DNA from 2 places in the uncultured Odoribacter sp. genome. Region 2 is predicted to be linked to the other one. Evidence: riboswitches for the same ligand, from Rfam matches in the RefSeq annotation. Region 2 holds a riboswitch; the other holds the start of a gene.
The links. Region 2 has a riboswitch for thiamine pyrophosphate ahead of Q0465_RS12390 (TonB-dependent receptor). Riboswitches for the same ligand answer to the same signal wherever they lie in the genome.
Positions count from the first base shown of each region.

Region 1: linked by a shared signal. The riboswitch ahead of thiC (phosphomethylpyrimidine synthase ThiC) and the one ahead of Q0465_RS12390 (TonB-dependent receptor) in region 2 are both predicted to bind thiamine pyrophosphate.

Region 1 is NZ_CALCLB010000013.1:81,068-93,245, reverse strand. Features, by position in the region: gene Q0465_RS06230 (HAD family hydrolase) at 1-292, shown strand, start outside; gene Q0465_RS06225 (hypothetical protein) at 281-1,453, opposite strand; gene Q0465_RS06220 (U32 family peptidase) at 1,456-3,276, opposite strand; gene bioD (dethiobiotin synthase) at 3,390-4,067, opposite strand; gene Q0465_RS06210 (OmpA family protein) at 4,252-4,959, shown strand; gene Q0465_RS06205 (bifunctional enoyl-CoA hydratase/phosphate acetyltransferase) at 5,161-6,069, opposite strand; gene Q0465_RS06200 (MFS transporter) at 6,355-7,539, shown strand; TPP riboswitch at 7,665-7,760, shown strand; gene thiC (phosphomethylpyrimidine synthase ThiC) at 7,881-9,635, shown strand; gene Q0465_RS06190 (thiamine phosphate synthase) at 9,708-11,666, shown strand; gene Q0465_RS06185 (DUF3795 domain-containing protein) at 11,928-12,178, opposite strand, start outside.
Region 2 is NZ_CALCLB010000032.1:150,406-162,583, forward strand. Features, by position in the region: gene Q0465_RS12370 (C1 family peptidase) at 1-887, opposite strand, end outside; gene Q0465_RS12375 (AAA family ATPase) at 1,236-2,414, shown strand; gene nifJ (pyruvate:ferredoxin (flavodoxin) oxidoreductase) at 2,542-6,081, shown strand; gene Q0465_RS12385 (hypothetical protein) at 6,261-6,563, shown strand; TPP riboswitch at 6,726-6,823, shown strand; gene Q0465_RS12390 (TonB-dependent receptor) at 6,850-9,138, shown strand; gene pnuC (nicotinamide riboside transporter PnuC) at 9,185-9,742, shown strand; gene Q0465_RS12400 (thiamine diphosphokinase) at 9,760-10,443, shown strand; gene Q0465_RS12405 (alpha-galactosidase) at 10,578-12,178, shown strand, end outside.

The sequences.
Region 1 (12,178 bases), on a different contig from region 2:
AGGTATTACAATCAGTGAAATATACTATTGTCCCCACCACGAAAGCATAAAAACCTGCGTATGCCGGAAACCTTCCCCTTATATGATCAATATGGCTATAGAAGATTTTCATATTGACCGGGGTGCTTCTTATATGATCGGAAATAATATCCGGGATATAAAAGCCGCAGATGCTGCCGGCATAAAACCGGTCAAGATTCATAAGAATCAAAGTATCCTACCCGCTGTGAATAAAATAGCAGGCACTACCCGGAAACACATCAATATGAATCTGGATGAATCAGAATTCTAAAGGAGCAGCATCTGTCAGTTGGATTTCTGCCGTGAACCGGGTAGCTCTTTCCACAGGAGTCAGGCCGGCATAGCCGCTTTTTATTTTTCCGGCTTCCAAACGGAGGGGAAAATCACGGGTTAACCGGAACTGCCTTTGCCAGGCAGCTTCGGCAGCCGGCAAATAGGAAAGAGTAAATACACCTTCTGAAGTATTCTGTATGTAACGTTGCGATAAAAACAATGCCAGAATTCCCATGGTATAACGCAGATTAATTTCTACGCAAGGATGTATCTTATATTTTCCTTCCCGGTTTTTATAAATCATCATATCTACTCCAAAATACCCTTCATAAAAAGCTCCGATGTGAGTTTCCATAAGTACAGTAACAGACTGCTTCAACCCGGCAAAACAAGTTTCACCTGTATAAGAAATGAGCTTTTTCTCTATTTTTTTCTGGTCTCCGATGTAATTTCCCCTGTAATCCCCGTTTTTCCCGGAATAAAAAAGAGACAAACCCAGAAACCGGACATTTCCCCCTGCCGCATAAAACTCCATGGCGAAATCACATTCTTTATCCAAATATTCTTCCAGCATAATGTACCCTTGCCGGTCCAATATCCCTCCGATCCATTCCCGGTTTTTTGCATTTAAATCTCCTCCCGGAATTTTTAATAATCCTTTACCCGAAGACGACCAGGGAGCTTTTACCAAATAATCTTTTCCGTTTTGTAAATTAGCTGAAATTTCTTGCAAAGAGGAACAAACAACAGGAAGAATATGAGTTTCTATAAAAGGGAGCGTGCCTTGTAAATGCATTAAACAACTCCGGGCCATTTTCCGGCTGTATTTCTCCTTGTATTCCGGTCTCCATTTATCAGGCTGCAACAATGCCGCAACCCTGGGATTCCATCCCCAAGGCTCAGGTTTTAAACAGGAAGGAATCTCTTCCGATTGGGTAATGATAGCGGGATTCAGATTGAAAATTTTCAGTTGTGTTTCCAGAAAATTCGGCGACGGCCGCTGTTTCATCCAGACAGCATCTCCCTGCTCAGAGAAATAAGCCGGTAAATAAGCCAGTTCATGCGCCATTCTGACGATATTGGCCGGTGGCGTATAATAAGGGCTTCCATTGGCTATCGCCATTTCTGTATCCGGATTGAAATAATACAGCTTCCCCATCTTCAGCTTTCCTCTGCAGATAAAATTTTCATAAAACATTCTTTACAATCGAATTCCAGCCGGAACCGGTATTTATCATTACACAGGTAAAGGGGAAAATCCAGTTCTTTAGAAGAATGTTGCTTGCGGCAATATCCCATTTCATATAACAGACAATAACGGGTATGCATCAATTCTCTTCCCTTAGCAGCTCCGGTAAGTTCAAAACCTGCTTCCACATCTGTAGCACCATGTTCCCGGTAAAAGGCTTCTGCCTTTTGATTGACGACATTATTCTGCCAGCAGATGTGAGGAAAATAAGGTAGCTGGCGGTCGAGAGGCTGCATCCGTACAACCGTCCTGCGTTTTTCCCGGGCCTCTGACAACCGGTTCAGTAAAAAACGACGAAATTCATTGATTTGTCCGGACGGGATAAAAATAACCTCTTCCCCTTCATAATATACCGACCGGCATACAAAATCTGTATCCCCGCACTTTCTCAACTGCTGTTCTATCCGTTCCTTTTGTCCGGGCCGTTCTGCCCGTTTAAAATACCCCTCCGGTTTAAAATCAACGGCAATACCATCCTCATCTTCCGCATATAATTCAATGTGTCCGTTTATTACTTTTATCCGCAGGATAATTTCAATTTTTCTTACCGATTTCGACTTTTCAATCTGTGTAGCGAACTGATGGTCGTAATTCCGGTAAATCACTGTTCCCGGAAGGATATGCAACATTTCATTACAAATGATCTTCTCTCCTTCTACCCGGTTTACCCGCAGTCCTTCCAGTCCTTTTTGACCCAGGTAACAAAGTCCGTCCCCGTTATGCAATTTTTCTTCCGTACAGATCCACAATTCATTATTATATGCTTTTTTAACTTTTCCCAAGAGTTTCCCCCAAGATTTCGGACTTTCCATATTTACCAGACCTTTTTGTCGTCCCCGGGCAAAATAATCCGTAAATCCCCTGTTAAAACTCCGTTCCGGATCCGCCTTAAAACCCGGTATTACTTTTCCGGAAGAAAGTCGCCCGATCGAATTATTTTTTATTTCCAACTGATTGTTTATAAGCGAATTGTAGTAATTTACAGTATTTGCCACATAATTCGCATCCTTCAGGCGACCTTCTATTTTAAAAGAATCCACTCCGATACGAATTAAATCGTTTATATAAGCTGACATATTTAAATCCTTCAGGGACAACAAATACTTGTCCTGCAACCATACTTTATCCGAATGATCCTTCAGGGTCCATTTCATGCGGCATGCCTGTGCACATTCCCCCCGGTTGGCAGAGCGCCCGAAAAGGTGTTGGGAGAGATAGCATTGACCACTTAAACTCACACACAATGCCCCGTGTATAAATACTTCCAGTTCTGCTTTCACTTCTTTCCGAATAGACGTGATTTCCTTCAAAGACAATTCCCGGGCCAGGACAATTCTCTGAAACCCGAGCCGGTCCAGAAATTTTATCTTTTCCAGTTCATAGTTATGCATCTGAGTACTCGCATGAAGGGAAATGGGGGGCAAATCCAGTTGCAGTAATCCCATGTCCTGAATAATTAACGCATCTACTCCGATTCCGTACAATCCCCGCACCAAGCGCTCCGCTTCAGCCAGTTCCGAATCGTATATAATCGTATTTAAAGTAACGTATACTTTACTATAAAAACGATGGGCATACCGGACGAAAGCCTCAATATCTTTCAGAGAGTTACCGGCCTCCTTTCGGGCCCCAAAAGCAGAAGCTCCGATATATACGGCATCTGCCCCGTTGTCAATAGCAACTCTTCCGATAGCATAATCCCGGGCCGGAGCCAAGAGTTCAATTTTTCTCATGCGTCTTACTTTTTTCCATTTCCTCTCTTTTCGTTTTTCAATATCAATCCTCCGGTGAAAAAATGTTCCGGTATTGCAAAAGCAGTAAACAGATAAAAACCGGGGTTTACGCCTTATCCTTTACTCACCGTAATAGGGAGCTCCGGCCATTGATTTCCTTTTACAACCGGCATTTCCCACAACTCACAAAGAGGAAAATATTTTTCAATATAATTCCGGATCACTTTTATAGAGTCCTCTTTTATCCACTCACTATCATTGGGAAAATCATTGTAAATAACGTGACTGACCTGAATCCCCCTCAACCGGCATAATTCCAGACTCATCAACGTATGATTTATACTGCCCAATTTAGAGGAAGACACTAAAATCAGAGGGTAACCCTGTTCCTGTATATAGTCTATCGTCAGATAATCCCGCGTCACAGGTACATATAATCCTCCCGCTCCTTCCAACAATACTACCTCATATTTCCGGAGTAATTTTTCGGTAGCCTTTTGAATCACCTCTTTATCCAAACGGACCTTATCTATTTCCGCAGCCAGATGGGGGGAGGCCGGGTAGGTCATGACGTAGGGGCAGGTTGTCCCCTCTTTATCCGCTTCTACCGGTTCAATTCCCATGATTTCCCTGTGTTTCAGAATATCTTCCGAAATACCTTTACATCCTGTCTGAATAAATTTCTGAGTAATTACATTTACTCCCTTTTGTCTCAGAGTACGGGCAATGACCCCTGTCACAACTGATTTTCCCGTATCCGTATCAATACCGCTCACAAAATATACAGCCATATTTAATATAATTTAGATTTCTTTTATTTAAATGAATCGTATACCTTACTACCTTATGGGAGACCTTTTAAATCCGTTCTCTCCTTTTATGCTGACAAAATTATAAAATTCGCTCAGAATCCATTCACCTTTGCCAGATAGTTCTTAATTTTGTGTATATACTAAACAACTAAACTAAAACGAAATGAAAACAGGAAAATTATTTGTAGCATTATTGATGAGTGGAAGCATTATCCTTTCAGGCACTTTTTTAGGTGGATGTGCCAGTATGAGTAATACAGGCAAGGGAGCAGTAATTGGTGCAGGAGGAGGAGGAGCCTTGGGAGCCGGAATCGGAGCATTGGCAGGTAAAGGCAAAGGGGCAGCCATAGGTGCGGCTGTAGGAGCAGCAGTAGGTGCCGGTACAGGAGCACTGATTGGCCGGAGAATGGATAAACAAAAAAAAGAACTGGAAGCCATTAAAGAAGCCAAAGTAGAAACCGTTACGGACGTAAACAACCTGCAAGCCATAAAAGTAACCTTTGATAACGGTATCTTATTCGACACCAACAAAAGTGAATTAAGTCCTGCAGCCCGGACCGCTTTGACAAAATTCGCTGCTTCTCTGAAAGATTCTCCGGATACGGACATTACAATTTACGGACATACTGATAATACCGGAAGCCGGGAAGTGAATGAAAGAATATCCAAAGAAAGAGCCGAAGCCGTTGCTAATTTTTTAGTAGGCAATGGCATCAGCCGTTCCCGTATCAAAACAGAAGGCCTGGCTTTTGATCAGCCTGTAGCTGACAACAGTACAGCAGAAGGCAGGGCTTTAAACCGCCGGGTTGAAATATACATCACCGCCAATAAAGACATGATTCAAAAAGCAGAAAACGGAACGCTTAACTAATTCCTTGCAAGAGCCGGAAAAACTTTTACGGATATAACACTTTATACAGGATTGTGACTCATTTTGCAATTCCCTTGCTTACTGAACCAGCGGTACCATTAAAGAATCAATTCGTTCCATTCTGCAGCGAAACATTCGTCCGTTTCCGTAAAGAAGCAGCAATTCATCCCAAAAGTGTTTTCCGGCTATTTTATACAAATTTTATGCTAATAAAGCAGCCAAAGCTATCGAATTCAATTTCGTCTCTACACTGTCTCCCCGGGAAGATAATACGCTGGGAACCTTAGCCCCAACCAGTATGGCCCCCTGATCAGACTTACAGATTTTGGTATTGGTTTTGTAAAATACATTTCCCGCTTCCAGATTGGGAAATACCAAACAGTCGGCATCTCCTGCCACTACTGAACGTACTTTTTTGATTTGGGCTGCTTCCTTATCTATGGCCACATCCAAAGCCATAGGACCATCGACAATGATGGAATTACAAATCTGTCCCCTCTCTGCCATTTTTGACAAAATAGCAGCGTCTACAGTCGATTGTATTTTAGGTAATACCTGTTCCGTAGGAGCAATCATGGCTACCTTCGGACAATCAACCCCCAGTGCCTTGGCCGTCAGCGTAACATATTTGATCATCGCAATTTTCTGATTCAAATCCGGTAAAGGAATAACAGCAACATCACTGATTACCAATAATTTATGATAAGAGGGACATTCCATAACAGTGACATGGGACAAAATCGTATTAGGCTCCACCAGGCCCTTTTCCTTGTTTAAAATGGCTCTCATATATTTATCCGTGCTCACCAATCCCTTCATAATAATGTCGGCTTTCCCTTCCCTCACTAATGCTACTGCTTTCTGGGCTCCCTTGATATCGACAGGCTCGTGCACGATTTCAAAACACGACAGATCATATCCTTGTTCTTTACACACCTTGGTTATTTCCTTCTCATCCCCCACTAAAGTAGCTTCTATCAAGCCCATCTTTACAGCTGCATGTACTGCTTCAATAGAATGACTGTCGTTCGCATAAGCCACAGCCAGACGTTTTTTACGCACATCCTTTTTAAGTGATTCGTAAATATCACTGATTTTTTCGATTCTCATTGTATAAACAGGTAATTAGTTGTAATCTGTAACAAAAATATATGATTTTATTTAAAACAAAAACTTTATTGCACAAATTCTTATATTTTGTGCATTTCCACAATTATCGTGCCATTCTTTATTTCATTTACAAAATTCACGGATTTATTATAAATACACGTGAAGGCATCATCCAGTCATATTTAAGACGTTAGTTTAGAGGAACAACTCCTTGAAAGCCGAACATTGGAATCCGGTTAAAGCGTAAATCAAAAATTAATTATACCTTTGTCCGTCTGATGAATTATGGAGCCTTCTGTATCTTTCAAAAAAAATATAATAGCCCTTTATTTTATAAAGGTATCGAAATGGTTTACCCTGGTAATGCCAATCATCGTTCTATTTTACGAAGAAAACGGATTGGGATTGAAGGATATTTTTTTACTGAAGAGTGTTTACTCCATTGCGGTGGTTGCTTTTGAAATTCCTGCCGGTTACCTGGCCGATGTATGGGGGCGCAAAAATACATTACTCGTCGGATGCAGTTTAGCGTTCGGAGGTTTTCTCTGTTATTCTTTTTCTTATACCCTGGGAGCTTTTTTTCTGGCCGAAGTATTTTTAGGTATCGGACAGAGTCTGGTTTCCGGTGCTGATTCCGCCTTGCTATACGACACGATGTTACATCACCGCAAAGAAGAGGAATATTTAAAATACGAAGGCCGGGTGACCATGATCGGAAATTTTTCGGAAGCTGCTGCCGGTATCGTAAGTGGTTTTTTAGCCATCTCTTCCCTGCGTATGCCTTTTTATTGCCAAACTTTTATCGCTTTTATTGGTATCCCGGCAGCTCTGACTCTGAAGGAATATTCGGTACGTACCAAAGTGATACATCCGTTAAAAAATATCCTCTATATCATCCGCTATTCTCTGATTACCAATAAAAGTCTCTGTTATGACATTATGTTTTCAGGAATTATCGGGGCAGCTACGCTGACGATGGCCTGGTTTGTACAACCGATACTGATCGCCATAGATACCCCCACGACCTGGTACGGCATTATCTGGACGGTATTAAATCTTACAGTAGGGGTAGCCGCTCTTTATTCCGACAATTTAAACCGTCGGTTCGGAGAAAACAAAACCTATCTTTTTATTCTCTTATTCATTGCTGGCGGGTATGTCGCCGTTTCCTTCAATATCAGCTATCCGGGTTTAGGCCTGTTGTTCCTGTTTTATGTGGTCAGGGGATTTGCTACGCCCATACTGAAAGGATATATCAATAAACAGACTTTTTCCGAAATGCGGGCGACAGTACTTTCCATCCGGAATTTTATCATCCGTCTTCTGTTTGCAGCCATGGCTCCCTTTATCGGTTGGCTAAGCGATGCCTATTCTTTAGCTGTAGCCTTGCAGGTTACGGCGGCTATCGTTTTTTTTCCGGGTTTACTATTTTTAATCCTTCAATGGAAAAAACAAATTAAAAAACAGTAGGCAAAAGATTTAAAATTCAATAACAGCTGTATATCCGGAATGACAGGTGAAATATAAATTTTAAAAATTCTCATTCAATTTTTTTCTGCATTTTCTTTTTTTTCATATATTTCATATACCTTTGTAAACAGAATAAGGGGTGCCTTAATACGACGGGCTGAGATTATACCCTATAACCTGATCCGGGTAATGCCGGCGGAGGTAAATAGAATACTTCTTACCGTTTTACACTTCCTTTTTCACTGATAATGTATAATAGCGGATCTGCTTCCGAATGCCTCTATTTCTAATCAATTTATAGAATATTCGGTTGTGAAAGGATTCTAAACATTTACTTCAATATGCAAGAATTTACAGTCACCTCCGGTGCTTTACCCGGTTCCGAAAAGATCTATGTAAAAGGAAAATTATTCAATATCCGGGTTCCCATGAGGAAAATTTCACTGTCCGATACGCTGGAAGCAGACGGGAACCGGATAGCCAACGAACCCGTCGTAGTATATGATACTTCAGGCCCTTATACAGACCCTGCTTACCGGGTAGACTTGCGTAAAGGGCTGCCCCGGACCCGGGAGGAATGGATAGCAGCCAGAAACGATACTGAAAAACTGCAGGGCTTGAGTTCCGAATACGGAAGAATGCGGCAGGCAGATGCTTCCCTGGATTCCCTTCGTTTTGAACACGTCAATCTTTATCCCCGTGTTGCCCGCCAGGGCAAAAGTGTTACCCAAATGTATTATGCCCGCCAGGGAAAGATTACCCCGGAGATGGAATACATTGCTATCCGGGAAAATCAACTCATTGATCAGATTGCTGAAAACTATAAAAAAGAAACAGGAAATCCGCTGGGTGCCTTTATTCCCTCTTATGTCACCCCTGAATTTGTACGGCAGGAAGTGGCAGCCGGACGGGCCATTATTCCGGCTAATATCAATCATCCGGAAAGCGAACCCATGATCATCGGACGCAATTTTCTGGTGAAAATAAATGCCAATATCGGTAATTCCCCGGTCACATCCACTATTGCCGAAGAAGTAGAAAAGGCTGTGTGGGCATTCCGCTGGGGAGCCGATACAATTATGGACCTCTCCACAGGTGCCAATATCCACGAAACCCGGGAATGGATTATCCGGAATTCTCCCGTACCGGTAGGCACTGTTCCCCTCTATCAAACCCTGGAAAAAGTAAACGGTGATATCACCCGCCTGAATTGGGAACTCTTCCGGGACACCCTCATTGAACAGGCGGAACAGGGAGTAGATTATTTTACAATTCACGCCGGGCTCCGCTGGAAAGATATTCCTCTTACTTTAAACCGGCTTACCGGTATTGTATCCCGGGGGGGATCCATTATGGCACACTGGTGTACCACTTTTAAACGGGAGAGTTTTCTATATGAACATTTTGAGGAAATCTGTGAGATTCTGGCCCGGTATGATGTAGCCATCTCCCTGGGAGACGGATTGAGGCCGGGTTGTATTGCCGACGCCAATGACGAAGCCCAGATCGATGAGTTGAAAACGCTGGGAGAACTGGCAGAAATTGCTCATACTTATAATGTCCAAGCTATTATTGAAGGACCGGGGCATGTCCCTATGCACAAAATCCGGGAAAATATGGAATTACAAATGAAATACTGCCACGATGCTCCCTTCTATACGCTCGGCCCTTTGGTCACCGATATCGCTCCGGGATACGATCATATTACCTCCGCCATTGGCGGAGCCATGATTGGATGGTATGGTACCGCCATGTTATGCTATGTAACTCCGAAAGAACACCTGGGACTCCCCGACCGGGAAGACGTAAAAGAAGGAGTCATCACATTTAAATTGGCTGCACATGCAGCCGACCTGGCAAAAGGACAACCCGCAGCTGCTTACCGGGATTATGCCATGAGTAAGGCCCGCTTCGAATTCCGCTGGAAAGATCAGTTTCACCTGGCGCTGGATTCCGAAAAAGCACTTCGTTTCCACGATGAAACCTTACCGGAAGAAGGACATAAAAATGCCCATTTCTGTTCCATGTGCGGAGCCCATTTCTGCTCCATGCAAGCCAGTCAAAAACTGAGGAAAAAATTAAACACTCCCATCTAAATCTGATCCCTCAGAAAAAACGAAGAAATTTTGTTTTTTCTGAGCATACATTGGATTCTTTTTAACTGAAAGATGCTGACAGTTTTGATCACTTCCCCCCTTCCCGTTTTCGAAGAAACGGCAATCTGTAATCTTCTGTTCGATTACGGGCTGGATATCCTCCATCTGCGTAAACCCGGAGCAGACAAGGCAGTATTTGAACACTTTATTCAAAAAATCCGTCCTCACTACAGAAACCGTATCGTCATCCACGATTTTTATGAGTTGGCAACCACATATCAGTTACGGGGTATACATTTGAAGTATAATCAGAAAAATGATATTGTGAAATACAAAAAATTTTCACATATCAGTATCTCCTGTCACACCCTTTCAGAAATAAAGACACTTCCTTTCGGAGTGACTTATTGTTTTTTAAGTCCCATTTTCGACAGTCTTTCTAAACCGGATTATTGCAGCCCTTTCCGGCATATACCCCATATTACAGAAGCAAAATTACCGGTACCGGTAATTGCACTGGGGGGCATTACTCCCGACAAAATAAGCTCCTGTCAAAGAGCGGGATTTGCAGGGATTGCAGTATTGGGCTATATCTGGAACTGTCCGGAAGCAGCTTTTATGCGTTTCAGACGTTTGAAGACTCCGGTTGTATTCAGTATAGCAGGTTTTGATCCCAGCGGAGGAGCAGGTATAGCAGCCGACCTCAAAACATTTGAAAATTGCGGCGTTTACGGACGTGGCATATTATCTGCCCTGACTTTTCAAAATGAAAGAGAATATCAGGCCACTGCCTCTTTTCGTTTGGAAGATATCATTTCTCAACTTGAACTACAATTCCGGTATGCAATCCCTCACTATATCAAATTAGGCCTGCTGCCCGATAAGGAAATCCTTTTTTCCCTGACCGATTATCTGATTCAAAAAGTTCCGGATATAAAAATTATATGGGACCCGATTCTCCGGTCTTCTTCCGGATTTTCTTTTCATGCTTCTCTCCTTTTGCCGGAACGTTTTTTAAGACAGCTCTACCTCATTACTCCCAATACCGATGAATTGAAACAGTTATTCAGCAAAAATCCTGAAATTTCAGCATTACAGGAAATCTGTAAATACTACCGTTTCCATTTGTTATGGAAAGGGGGACATAATGCAGAAGCCGTCTCTGTAGACCGGTTAATCAGTCCGGATGCCGTACATTGTTTTACTGTAGAAAGAAATATGTATCAAAAACACGGGACAGGTTGTGTATTATCATCAGCCATTACGGCTTATTTAGCGCAAGGCTATTCTTTAGCGGAAGCCTGCCGGAAAGCACAGGTATACGTTTCCCGTTTAATGGATTCGAATGACAGCCTGCTAGGTTATCATTTTCCGGCTCCTTTGAACAAAAAACCGCTGGTAGCGGATCTTCACCTGCAATATATTACGGATTACAAAGAAGGCCGGACCATCTGTGAACAAGTGGAAGCCGTCTGCCGCGGAGGCATCCGGTGGATACAATTACGGATGAAAAAAAGCAATCGTACTGAAATTTTGCAGGTCGGCCGGCTTGTCAGGGAAATATGCAGCTATTACAAGGCTCTCTTTATTGTCAACGATCATGTGGACATCGCCCGTCAGTTGGAGGCGGACGGTGTTCATCTGGGGCTGGAAGACATGGACCCGAAAGAAGCCCGTAAGATATTGGGAAGCGATAAGATTATAGGTGCGACCTGTAATACGATTGAAGATGTACGGCTAAGAGCCACTCAGGGAGTCGACTACATCGGTTTAGGCCCTTACCGGTATACGACTACCAAACAAAAATTAAGTCCCGTACTGGGATTAAACGGCTATAAGGAAATTTTAAACTCTATGTCTCAGCAAAAAATATCCCTGCCCGTATTTGCCATCGGCGGAATCACGGACACCGATTTCATCCCCCTTATGCATACCGGAATACAAGGGATAGCCCTCTCCGGCCTGATTAAAAATAATCCGGATATGGAGCAAAAAGTCCGGGAAATAAACAAAATACTGGAAGGCATCTGATCATTCAGGACCCAAGCTCCGTCTTTTTAACATTTTCGGTGCTGTACTTTGTCCGTTTGAATTTCATATCCTGTCTATTGGGATTGACACACCCGTCTCCTTTCCGCTCAAATTCAGTTGTATAAAGATCGCTGAAAAAGCAGGATTGTCATTAAATTGTTCTGTACCACAGAAACGATTCCTGTCCGTCACACTTGCAAATACAAAATACGGTATTCAAAATACAAAACACTTTCCTTTTAAACAGAGAGTCCCGGGGCATCAGATCGTTTTTGAAGACAGCAGATTCTCTTTTGCAGCGGAATTATGCTGAAAAATAGCACCTACCAGCCGGCAACTATCCAATTCATTACAGTCACCGCAGGTAGTAAACCCTTTTTCAGCGATACATCTGCGGATTTCACAATAATCGCTGCAATATGCAAATTTCACTCCCTCTGAACGGCAACCCATACAATTTATGGTTGCTGCTGTAATCTCCGCTGTATTGTTCATCACACTCCACTTTCGGG
Region 2 (12,178 bases):
GCTTCCGGCAGTTTTTCAAAGCGGGCCCGGTCGCTGCTGCTCATATTATTCGGTTCATCGGTGGGAAGTATGGCCAGCCCTTTACTGTGATTAAAACCTTGTTCGCTGACATCCCCGTCCCAGGCTATGGTGTAACCGTTTTCCAAGGCGTTGTGCATAACGGCAATCAAATCCGCTAGCGGTACATTATAATAACGACCGTGCATCCAGTTATCCGGAATTTCCAGTTCTACGGCTTCATAAAAGGGATAAGCCTGGTAGGAAGTCAGCTCAATATAGTCTTCCGGATGAATTCCCAATTCATTGGCAAAACTTTTAGGAGTATATTCCTGTCCCTGAAAACTGAATTTTTCCGGGGCTTCTCCCAAATAACTTTCTATAATAGACATCAAGGCTTTGGGCCAGGCTGTTGTGATATTTCTGGCTTTCGTAATGCCGGACATAAAACCGATTAAACCGCTGACCATCTCCCGGTGGTCGTGACTTGTTGTGCCGTATTCCAAGCCGGAGTATACCTCTTCCGGAACAAGTCCGTATTTAACAATCATTTCCATTACGTCATGGGCTTGTCCTCCTTCGTTGAGGTTATTTTTACCGTAAAAACGGAAATAACGCTTTCCTTTTTCGAAATAAGTATTCCGGACCACATACATTTCTGATAAATCATAAGCCGGTTTCCCCATCCGTAGTAATTCGGATTCCAGAAAAGAAATGGTTGCATAACACCAACAGGTACCGCTATTAGCCTGATTCTTAACAGGGGTCGCTTTTAAATCGGCTATTTCTTTAAACTGATAACCCGAACGAGGAGCATTTTTTTGTGCCCAAAGAGTGGATATCCCTAAAGACAGGATAATCCCTAAACTGAAAAATACAGATTTTATCATAGATGTAAGATTTGAATTTTAACAAGGACAAGGTACTAACTTTATTGGATAACTTTAGCAAATCGTATGATATTTTAATTATTGTACTTGATGTATAAGTAAGCTACCTCGCTTTAAGGGTAATTTTTTACACGATTTATAAAAAAAGAAACAGTGATTGGATCGTGTTTTTGTAAACGTTTTCGCTGTCTTTCCTTATTGTGATTGTAAAATTTTCCTTATCAACTTTTATTTTTAGTTTAAAACCTATTTGTAATAAGTCTAAATAGTAATTTTTATCAAAAATTGCAATATCGAGATTGCAATTTGCTTATTTTTCTTTTATATTTGCATGTCAGAAGGAAAGAAATGGATAGTTTACGCAGTACACATATTACACTTTTAAAAGAGCGTACATCAGTTATACGCCGGGGACTTTCAGATAAAATTAACCGGAACAGCCGCTTAATTGCAGTGAAGGGAAGCCGGGGAGTAGGGAAAACCAATTTTTTGCTGGAATATTGCCGGAACTATTATGCTGAAGACAATTCTTGTTTATATGTAAATTTGAATAATCTTTTTTTTGCAGATGAGGGGCTGTATCATTTTGTAGAGCATTTTTATAAATTGGGGGGAAAAGTAATATTATTGGATCAGGTACATAAATATCCGGGTTGGGATATAGAACTACTGGCTTGTTACCGGTCTTTTCCGGATTTACAAATTGTATTTACCATTTCTTCTATTGTACGGGTGAAATCGAATGAATATTTAAAAGGGATAGTGGATATGTACAATCTGAGTGGTTTGTCTTTCCGGGAATTTCTGGAGTTGGAAACCGGTATTCATTTTCCGGTATTTTCTTTTCCGGAAATTGTAGAAAACCACGAGAAAATTGTAAACGATATTTTATGCCGGATACGGCCGCTGGCTTATTTTGGGAATTATCTCCGTTATGGTTATTACCCTATATATCTGGGAGAAAAATCGCATATTGATTATCTTTTAAAAAATATCAATTTGACTTTAGAGTTTGATATTCCTTATAATAATCAGATCGAACTGAAGTATCTGACCAAACTTAAAAAATTATTGTATATTGTGGCGAAGGATAACAGTTGTACTGTGAATATCAGTAAACTAAGCAATGAGATAGGTGTTTCCCGGGCAACAGTACTGAATTATCTTTATTATATGAAAAATGCCCGTTTACTCACCTTGCTCCTCCCGGAGGAAGATGGAGAGGACAGTGGGCGGAAACCAAATAAATTATATATTCATAACCCAAATCTGTTGAATGCCGTATGTTTAGATGAAGTAGATACAGGGGTAATGCATAAGACATTTTTATTGAGTCAATTATGTCCTGTACACCGGATTAATTATACAGAAAATGCAGACTTCCTGATTGATGGAATTTATAATGTAAATGTTTGCCGGGAAGGAGAAAGAGTGAGGAATCAGGGAGAAGGTATTGTCATGGAAGATATGGCAGAAAGGGGAAAAGGAAATATCATTCCTTTGTGGTTAGCAGGATTTGTATATTGAAGGGAAAAATGAAATTACATATTAAATAATAAACTAGGAAAACGGATATTAGCAATCAAAAAAGGTAGAATCAATCATTTTAATTGCTGATTTTCAGTTGCAATAAAATTCATTTAATTTTATAAAGATGGCAAAAGAAAAACAATTTTTAACTTGTGATGGTAACGCTGCAGCTGCGCATATTGCTTATATGTTCAGTGAAGTATCGTGCATCTATCCCATTACTCCGTCTTCGCCTATGGCAGAGAACGTGGATGAATGGGCCGCAAAAGGACGTAAGAACATGTTCGGGGAAACTGTTCGGGTTATTGAAATGCAATCGGAAGCCGGTGCTGCCGGTGCCGTTCATGGTTCATTGCAGGCTGGAGCGCTGACAACTACCTATACCGCTTCTCAGGGGTTATTGTTAATGATCCCCAATATGTATAAAATAGCCGGAGAGTTACTGCCTTGTGTATTCCATGTGAGTGCGCGTGCACTAGCTGCTCATGCTTTAAATATTTTCGGGGATCATGCTGACGTTTATGCTGCTCGTCAAACTGGTTTTGCCATGTTGGCTTCCGGTTCGGTTCAGGAAGTGATGGACTTATCAGCTGTATCTCATTTGACGGCCATTAAATCCCGTGTGCCGTTTGTAAATTTCTTCGATGGTTTCCGTACTTCCCATGAAATTCAGAAAATCGAGGCAATCGATATGGAAGATCTCAGGGACCTGGTCGATATGGAAGCTTTACAGGCTTTCCGTAAACGTTCTTTGAATTCCGAGACCCCGGTTACCCGCGGAACGGCTCAGAATCCGGATATCTATTTTCAGGGCAGAGAAGCTGCAAATAAGTTTTATGACGTCGTTCCGGATATTGTTGCTTATTATATGGACAAAATGTCTGAAATTACCGGAAGAAAATATCGTCCTTTTGATTATTACGGAGCTCCGGATGCTGAAAATATTATTATTGCTATGGGGTCTATCACCGATACCATACGGGAAGTGATAGACTATAAGATGGCTAAAGGTGAAAAAGTGGGTTTGATTGCCGTACATTTGTACCGTCCTTTCTCTGCTAAGTATTTTATGGAAGCTGTACCGGCTTCTGTAAAGCGGATTACGGTACTCGACCGGACCAAAGAACCGGGTGCGAATGGAGATCCCCTTTACCTGGATGTAAAGGATATATTCTATGGGCAGCCCAATGCTCCCCTGATCGTTGGTGGACGTTACGGAATGGGCTCTAAGGATGTGACTCCGGCCCAGATCATTGCTATCTATAAGAATATGACTTTCAACGAGCCTAAAAATCAGTTTACTGTTGGAATAGTAGATGACGTTACTTTTAAATCCCTGCCTTTGGAAGCAGAAGTAAAAGTGACACATGATACGACCTACGAGGCTAAATTTTATGGTTTAGGTTCTGATGGTACGGTGGGAGCAAACAAAAATTCCATCAAAATCATCGGTGGTGCAACGGATAAATATTGTCAGGCTTATTTTGCTTATGATTCCAAAAAATCGGGAGGTTTTACGGCTTCTCACCTGCGTTTCGGGGATGAACCGATACGTTCCACTTATTTGATTACGACTCCTGACTTTGTGGCTTGCCATGTACCGGCATATATCAATCAGTACGATGTATTGAAGGGATTGAAAAAAGGAGGTTCCTTCCTCTTGAATTCACTTTGGGATGAAGAGGAAACGAAAAAACATTTGCCGAACCATATGAAAAAATATATGGCTGAAAATGATATTAATTTTTATATCATTAACGGTACGAAGATTGGACAGGAATTAGGACTGGGCAACCGGACCAATACCATTATGCAGAGTGCTTTCTTTAAGATTACCAATGTAATTCCTTATGAACTGGCAGTTCAGGAGATGAAATCTGCAATTGTGAAGACTTATGGTAAGAAAGGGGAAGCTATTGTCAGTATGAACTTTGCTGCGGTAGATGCCGGAGGAAAAGAAGGAAATCTGGTAAAAGTAGAAATCCCGTCTGAATGGAAGAATTTACCCGATGAAATGCCGGCACAAAATGAAGCACGCCCTGAATTCATCCGTAATGTAGTAGACGTAATGAACGCACAGAAAGGGGACGATTTGCCTGTAAGTGCTTTTGTCGGAAGAGAAGATGGGACTTTCCCTAACGGAACTTCCAAATTTGAAAAACGGGGAATTGCCGTGAATGTGCCGGAATGGCAGGTTGAGAATTGTATACAATGTAATCAATGCGCTTATGTATGTCCTCATGCTTCTATCCGTCCTTTCCTGATGACTGATGAAGAATTGGCGGCAGCACCTGCCGGAACAGTGGCTAAACCAGCTGTAGGGAAGGAATTAGCCGGTTATAAATTCAAGATTCAGGTATCTCCGCTCGATTGTACCGGCTGCGGAAACTGTGCAGATGTTTGTCCGGCTAAGAACAAGGCCTTGATTATGAAATCTCTGGAAAGTCAGGCGGCCGAGATTGAACGTTGGGAATACATGGATAAAAAGGTAGGTTATAAAAAAGTGGTTGAACCGAATAATGTAAAAAATTCTCAGTTTGTTCAGCCTTTGTTCGAATTTTCCGGAGCCTGTGCTGGTTGTGGGGAAACACCTTATATCAAATTGATCACTCAGTTGTTCGGGGAAAGAATGATGGTCGCCAATGCGACAGGTTGTTCTTCCATATACGGAGCTTCTGCTCCTTCTACTCCTTATTGTACGAATTATAAGACGGGACGCGGACCCGCTTGGGCTAACTCTTTGTTTGAAGATAATGCTGAATATGGTTTCGGTATGGCAGAGGGAGCCAACCGCCTGAGGGAGAGAGTAAAGAGATTGTTGGATGAAAACATCAATTCTTTCTCTTCCGAGACGCAGAATGCCGTAAATGATTGGATAGCCGCTTATGAGGATGGAGATAAAACCGTGGCTGCCAGTGATGCTTTGGCTGTCGCTTTGGAAAAAGAGAATACTCCTGTTGCTAATGAAATATTGGATTTAAAACAATATTTTACTAAAAAATCCCAATGGATCTTTGGTGGAGACGGATGGGCATACGATATCGGTTACGGTGGAGTTGACCATGTATTGGCTAGCGGACACGATGTAAACATACTGGTTATGGATACGGAAGTTTATTCGAATACAGGAGGTCAGTCTTCAAAAGCTACCCCTACAGGAGCGGTAGCTAAATTTGCTGCCAGTGGTAAGCGTGTACGCAAGAAAGATTTGGGAATGATGGCTATGTCCTATGGCTATGTATATGTAGCTCAGGTCGCAATGGGAGCTAACCAGGCCCAGTATATGAAAGCCATTAAGGAAGCTGAAGCTTATCCCGGTCCTTCTCTGATAATTGCTTATGCTCCTTGTATTAATCATGGTTTAAAAGCCAGCATGGGTAAATCACAGGCGGAGGAGAAGAAAGCTGTCGAATGCGGTTACTGGCAATTGTACCGTTACAATCCGTTACTTGAAGCGGAAGGAAAGAACCCTTTCCAGTTGGATTCCAAAGCTCCGGATTATTCTAAATTCCGTGACTTCCTGATGGGAGAAGTCCGCTTTAATTCATTGGTGAAAGCCGCTCCGGAGGATGCAGAAAAGCTGTTCCAGATGACAGAAGAGAATGCAAGGTGGAGATACGAAGGGTATAAACGTCATGCTGAAATGAAATACGGCGAACAATAATCTTTCTATAGAAAATGAAAGGCCTGCCACGATCCTGCTTGTGATGTGGCAGGCTTCTTTTTGACAGATCGCAGAAAAATATTTACATAAAAATACATCTGATAGGTTTTTTTATTACATTTGATTTTAAATCCAAAGTTGTATTGGGAAAATAGAATTTATGAATTAAAAGAAATTTTATGGAAGAATTAGAGGTAAAAAATCAAGAACAGCCTAAACAAACAATTATAATTAACCAGCAGGCTGTTTCCCGTTCCAATGGATTGGGTACGGCTGGTTTTGTACTGGCTTTAATTGCTTTATTTTTAGGCTGGATTCCTTTTTTAGGCTGGGTTATCTGGTTGTTGGGACTTATTTTTTCTGTTTGTGGCATGTTCAGGTCTCCCAAGGGATTAGCTATAGCAGGTTTGGTTATTTCTTTGATTGGAATTGTCTTTTTATTAGTAGTATTCGGGGCATTGGCAGCATTTGTGACGCTTTGAGCGAAAGGGAAAATGAAACCGGAGACTGCGAATACAATATTTTATGAATCATTCAGGGTATCCAAAGTCAAGGCTGGCTTTGGATATTTTTTGGGATAACCGGGATATCAGCAGGAGGGTATTGTAATCCTGTAAAAATAGGTTACCTTTGTAATCATTATTAACCACCAGAAGGGGTGCCTGAAAATGACGGGCTGAGATTATACCCATTGAACCTGTTCCGGGTAATGCCGGCGAAGGGAAGATGTAACAGATGTGCGCCTTTCTGTTATCATTAAGCAAAAAAATGAATAAAAAAATCGGATTAACGATAGCTTTGCTGGGAGTGAGCTATTGGGCCGTTGCGGAAAATGAAGCGGCGGATACATTGCGACATATCCAGTTGGAAGAAGTGCAGGTATTGGCAACGCGGGCTACAACCCGGACTCCCATAGCCTTTGTCAATTTGAATAAGGAGAACATAAAGAAACAGAATGTCGGATTGGATTTACCTTTTCTTTTGACGATGACACCTTCTGTACTGACGACTACAGATGCCGGCTCGGGTATTGGGTATACCGGCGTCCGGATCCGGGGTACAGATGCGACCCGTATTAATGTTACAGCCAACGGGATACCTATGAATGATGCAGAAAGTCATTCGATCTTTTGGGTAAATACTCCGGACTTGGCTTCCTCCTTGCAGGATATTCAGATACAAAGGGGGGCCGGGACTTCTACAAACGGAGCCGGGGCTTTTGGAGGCAGTATCAATATGCAAACGGAAAATGCTGCTCCCGTTCCCTATGCAGAGTTGAACGGTTCGTATGGTTCTTTCAATACGCAGAGGGAAACGGTAAAAACCGGAACCGGTTTGTTGCACAATCGCTGGGCTTTTGATTTGCGGTTGTCACATATTGCGAGTGATGGCTACCGGGACAGGGCTTCTGCAAAGTTGAAATCTTATTTCGCGCAGGCCGGTTATTATGGAGAACGCACAATTGTTAAGTTAATTACTTTCAGCGGAAGAGAGGAAACTTACCACGCATGGGATGGTATCCCGCGGCAGACTTTGGATACAAACCGTACTTATAACCCGAATGGCAAAATTGAAAATGAAAAAGGAGAGGTAATCGGTTTTTACAAAGATCAGTTGGATGTATACCGTCAGACACATTATCAACTCCTTTTTAATCATATTTTTAATCCGGAGTGGAATTTGAATATCGCTTTTCATTATACGAACGGAAAAGGCTATTATCAGGAATATAAAAACAAGCGTTCGTTAGTGGAATACGGACTAAAACCCTATGAAATACCCGGTTTGCCGGAACCTGTAAAAAGGAGTGATTTGATCCGGAAGAAAAATGTAGCAAGTGATTTCGGTGGAATGGTATTTTCTTTAAATTATCATTCGGACAAATTACAAATGACTTGGGGAGGAGGTGTTCATAAATACGTAAATAATCACGATGGAAATGTCATTTGGGTGAAAAATTATATAGGCGATGTGGATCCGGACCATCGCTTTTACGACAATACGGGCAGAAAATTAGATGCCAATGTCTATGGACGTATAAATTATGAGTTGGTCCGCAGTTTATATTTTTATGCCGATTTGCAGTATCGTTATATCCGTTATACCATCCGGGGAATAAATGACAAATGGGATTGGAATGCCGGGCATATGCAGCCTTTGGATTTGAATGAAACGTTTCGTTTTTTTAATCCGAAAACCGGTTTATTTTACCAAATAAATGAAAAAAACAGTATGTATATTTCCTTTGCTGTTGCACAAAAAGAACCGACCCGGAATAATTATACAGACGGTTTTTTTACCGAATTGCCGAAGGCCGAATGCCTGTCGGATTATGAATTCGGATATAATTTCCGTTCGTCCCGTTTTTCTGTTGGTATAAATTTGTATTATATGGATTACCGGGATCAGCTGGTGCTGACCGGTCAGTTAAATGAAATTGGGGAGGCTGTGTCGGCAAATGTTAAAGAGAGTTACCGGACGGGTGCGGAATTTTCGGCAGGGGTTCGGTTTGCCGATTGGTTGCATTGGGATGTAAATGCCACTTATAGCCGTAACCGGATAAAACATTATACGGAATATATGAACGATGTCGATCTTAACTGGAATGATTTATATACAGAAGAAGGTAAAATTTCGCAGACAACCCGTTATCTGGGATCCAGCCCGATCTCATTTTCTCCCGATTTTATGCTGAATAGTCTGTTCTCTTTTCAACATAAAGGATGGAATGCTTCTTTTCAATCCCAATATGTGAGCAAACAATATCTGAATAATTCAGGGGATAAAACATGTACATTGGATGCTTATTTCGTAAATAATCTGAATTTGAGTTATACTTTTAAATTGCCTTTGACACAAGCTGTTACATTAGGGATATCGGTATATAATTTATTTGACGAAGAATATGAAAGTAATGGTTATGCCAGCTGTACGGCTGTCTATCCGTCAACAGACGGTACAAAACCTGCAGGCGTAAAACCGGAAATCATTTCTTATGCAGCCTATTATCCCAATGCCGGAATCAATGCATTGGCTTATTTGACATTCCGCTTTTAGTAATACTGAGTCAAGTTATGTTGGTTTTCTTATTTAATTGCAGTTAATGAATGGGTTAGAAATAATAGGAACGATTGTCGGATTATTTTATCTCTGGTTCGAATACAAAGCCAGTATCTGGCTTTGGGCAGCGGGAATTATTATGCCGGCTTTAAGCCTGATGGTCTATTACAGGGCCGGATTATATGCTGATTTCGGGATAAACATCTATTATTTATTAGCGGGTATTTATGGGTGGCTGGTATGGCTGAAGGGGACAGGTGAAAAAAAAGAACGACCGGTAATACATACGCCTTTAAGAGAGATTCTCCCGTTAAGTGTTATTTCTGTTTTCTTGTTGCTGGGTATCGCCTGGATACTGATCCGGTTTACGGATAGTACTGTTCCCTGGCTGGATAGTCTGACAACAGCCTTGAGCATAACGGCTATGTGGATGCTGGCGTATAAACAGGCGGAGCAATGGCTGGTCTGGATGGTTGTCGATATGGTGAGTTGCGGCCTGTATATCTACAAAGGATTACCTTTTTATGCCGGTTTATATGGATTTTATACAATTATTGCTTTCTTTGGTTATTTAAAGTGGCGGAAAATGATTGTCCGTTAGTGATTAAAGTACTTATGATGAATTATTACCCTTTGGTGAAAACGATAGATGAACCGGAAGCGGTTATATTGGCAGACGGGAGTTTCCCGCTTCATCCCTTACCTTTGTCTTTTTTAGGTAGCTGCCGGCGGATTGTTTGCTGTGACGGAGCAGCAGAAGCTTTGATACAACGGGGACGTATACCTGAAGCCATTGTGGGAGACGGGGATTCTTTAAATCCTGCTGTACAGGACCGGTATGCTGCTTTGATTCATCGGGAAACAGAGCAGGAGACCAATGATTTGAGTAAAGCTTTTCGGTATTGCTTGAAAAAGGGGTGGAAAAAGCTTTTTATTTTAGGAGCTACGGGGAAACGGGAAGACCATACGATCGGAAATATCAGTCTTTTGTCCGATTATCAGGAACAGGCAGAAGTACAGATGCTGACGGATTACGGGGTATTTACGCCGGTTTGCGGGAATGCCGGATTTGAATGTTTTCCGGGACAGCAGGTGTCTGTGTTCAACCGGGATTGCCATCTGCTTGCCGGAGAAGGCTTGGTTTATCCGCTTTCTGCGTTTACCAATTGGTGGGAGGGAACGTTAAATGAAGCTATAGGGGATACATTTAAAATTTATGCTGATGGAAGGCTGTGGGTATACCGGGTATATGATAATAATAGAGGAAATATGCCTGGGGCCGGGAGGAGCCGGCCCCTGTAATCCGGTAGTTAAAAAATTGTTGGGGGATTTCAGCAGAGGACCGGTCCGCTTCTTTCTTTATTACTATATTTGTTCTCGTTGGGAAGGGGTGTTTTTTATTGCCTGTTGAAATTGTAAATTTAATGTGTTGCTTCATGAAAAGACAGTTGGTACTATTTTTATTTCTTTGCGGAGGATTATTGAAATTGTATGCAGTGGACAAAGGTGTCTTGAGAATATCCACGGATGCCACAGACTTAATCTTGCGGGTTGCCGCTAACGGGCGGCTTTATCAGTCTTATTTAGGCCCCCGTTTGCTTAACGAATCCGATATGCAGCATTTTCCTGCTTCTACCCGGTCCGGTTCGGGAGAAAGTATTTCCAAACAGGGTTGGGAGGCTTATCCGGCTTCGGGTATGGAGGATTATTTTGAGCCGGCTTTGGGCGTGATTCATCACGACGGAAATATGACGACGCTGCTGAAATATATATCTTCCGGTACCCGGGAAATAAATGAGAATGTTTCGGAGACATGGGTACAGTTACGGGATGAGGTTTATCCGGTGGAAGTCAAATTATATTACAGGGCTTTTCATAAAGAAAATGTCATTAAAACGTGGACGGAAATCAGCCATAAAGAGAAAAAACCGGTGACATTGTTCCGGTATGCTTCGGCTATGCTTTATTTTGAAAGCCCGCATTATTACCTGACAGAATTCAGTGGTGACTGGGCAAAAGAGGTGGGCATGAGTGTTCAGGAATTACAATTCGGAAAGAAAATTATAGATACGAAACTAGGATCCCGGGCAGCTATGCATGTTTCCCCGTTTTTCCAATTGGGGTTCGGACAGCCGGTGACGGAAACCCAAGGAACGGTTTTATTGGGAACATTGGGATGGACCGGAAATTTCCGGTTTACTTTTGAAGTGGATAACGCTGGAAATTTGAGGGTGATCTCCGGTATTAATCCGTATGCTTCTCACTATGAATTAAAGCCTGGAGAGTTATTTAAAACACCTGAGTTTATTTTTACCCTGAGTGAAAAGGGTTGTGGGGAAGCCAGCCGTAATTTGCACGATTGGGCCCGTTGCTATCAGATAAAGGATGGAATGGCGGACCGGTTGACTTTACTGAATAATTGGGAGAGTACCGGTTTTGATTTTAATGAAGAGAAATTGCTCGCCTTGATGCAGCAAGCTAAACATTTAGGTGTGGATTTATTTTTACTGGACGACGGCTGGTTTGGAAATAATTATCCCCGTAATAATGATAAAGCCGGTTTAGGAGATTGGGAGCCTATGCACGATAAACTGCCGGATGGAATAGGAGCATTGGTAAATGGAGCTGAAAAGGCCGGTGTAAAATTTGGGATCTGGATAGAACCGGAAATGGTCAACCCGAAAAGTGATCTTTTTCAAAAGCATCCGGATTGGGTGATTCATCAGCCGGACCGGGAGGCTTATTATTTCCGGAATCAACTGGTATTGGATTTAAGTAATCCGAAGGTACAGGATTATGTGTATGGAATTGTCGATAAACTGATGACGGAGCACCCAGAGATTGCTTTTTTTAAATGGGATTGTAATAGCCCGATTACGAATATTTATTCTCCCTACCTGAAAGAGAAGCAATCTCAGTTGTATGTCGATCATGTGCGGGGAATTTACCGTGTTTTGGAACGTATTCAAGTGAAATATCCGCATCTGCCGATGATGCTGTGTGCAGGCGGAGGCGGGCGTTGCGATTATGAAGCGTT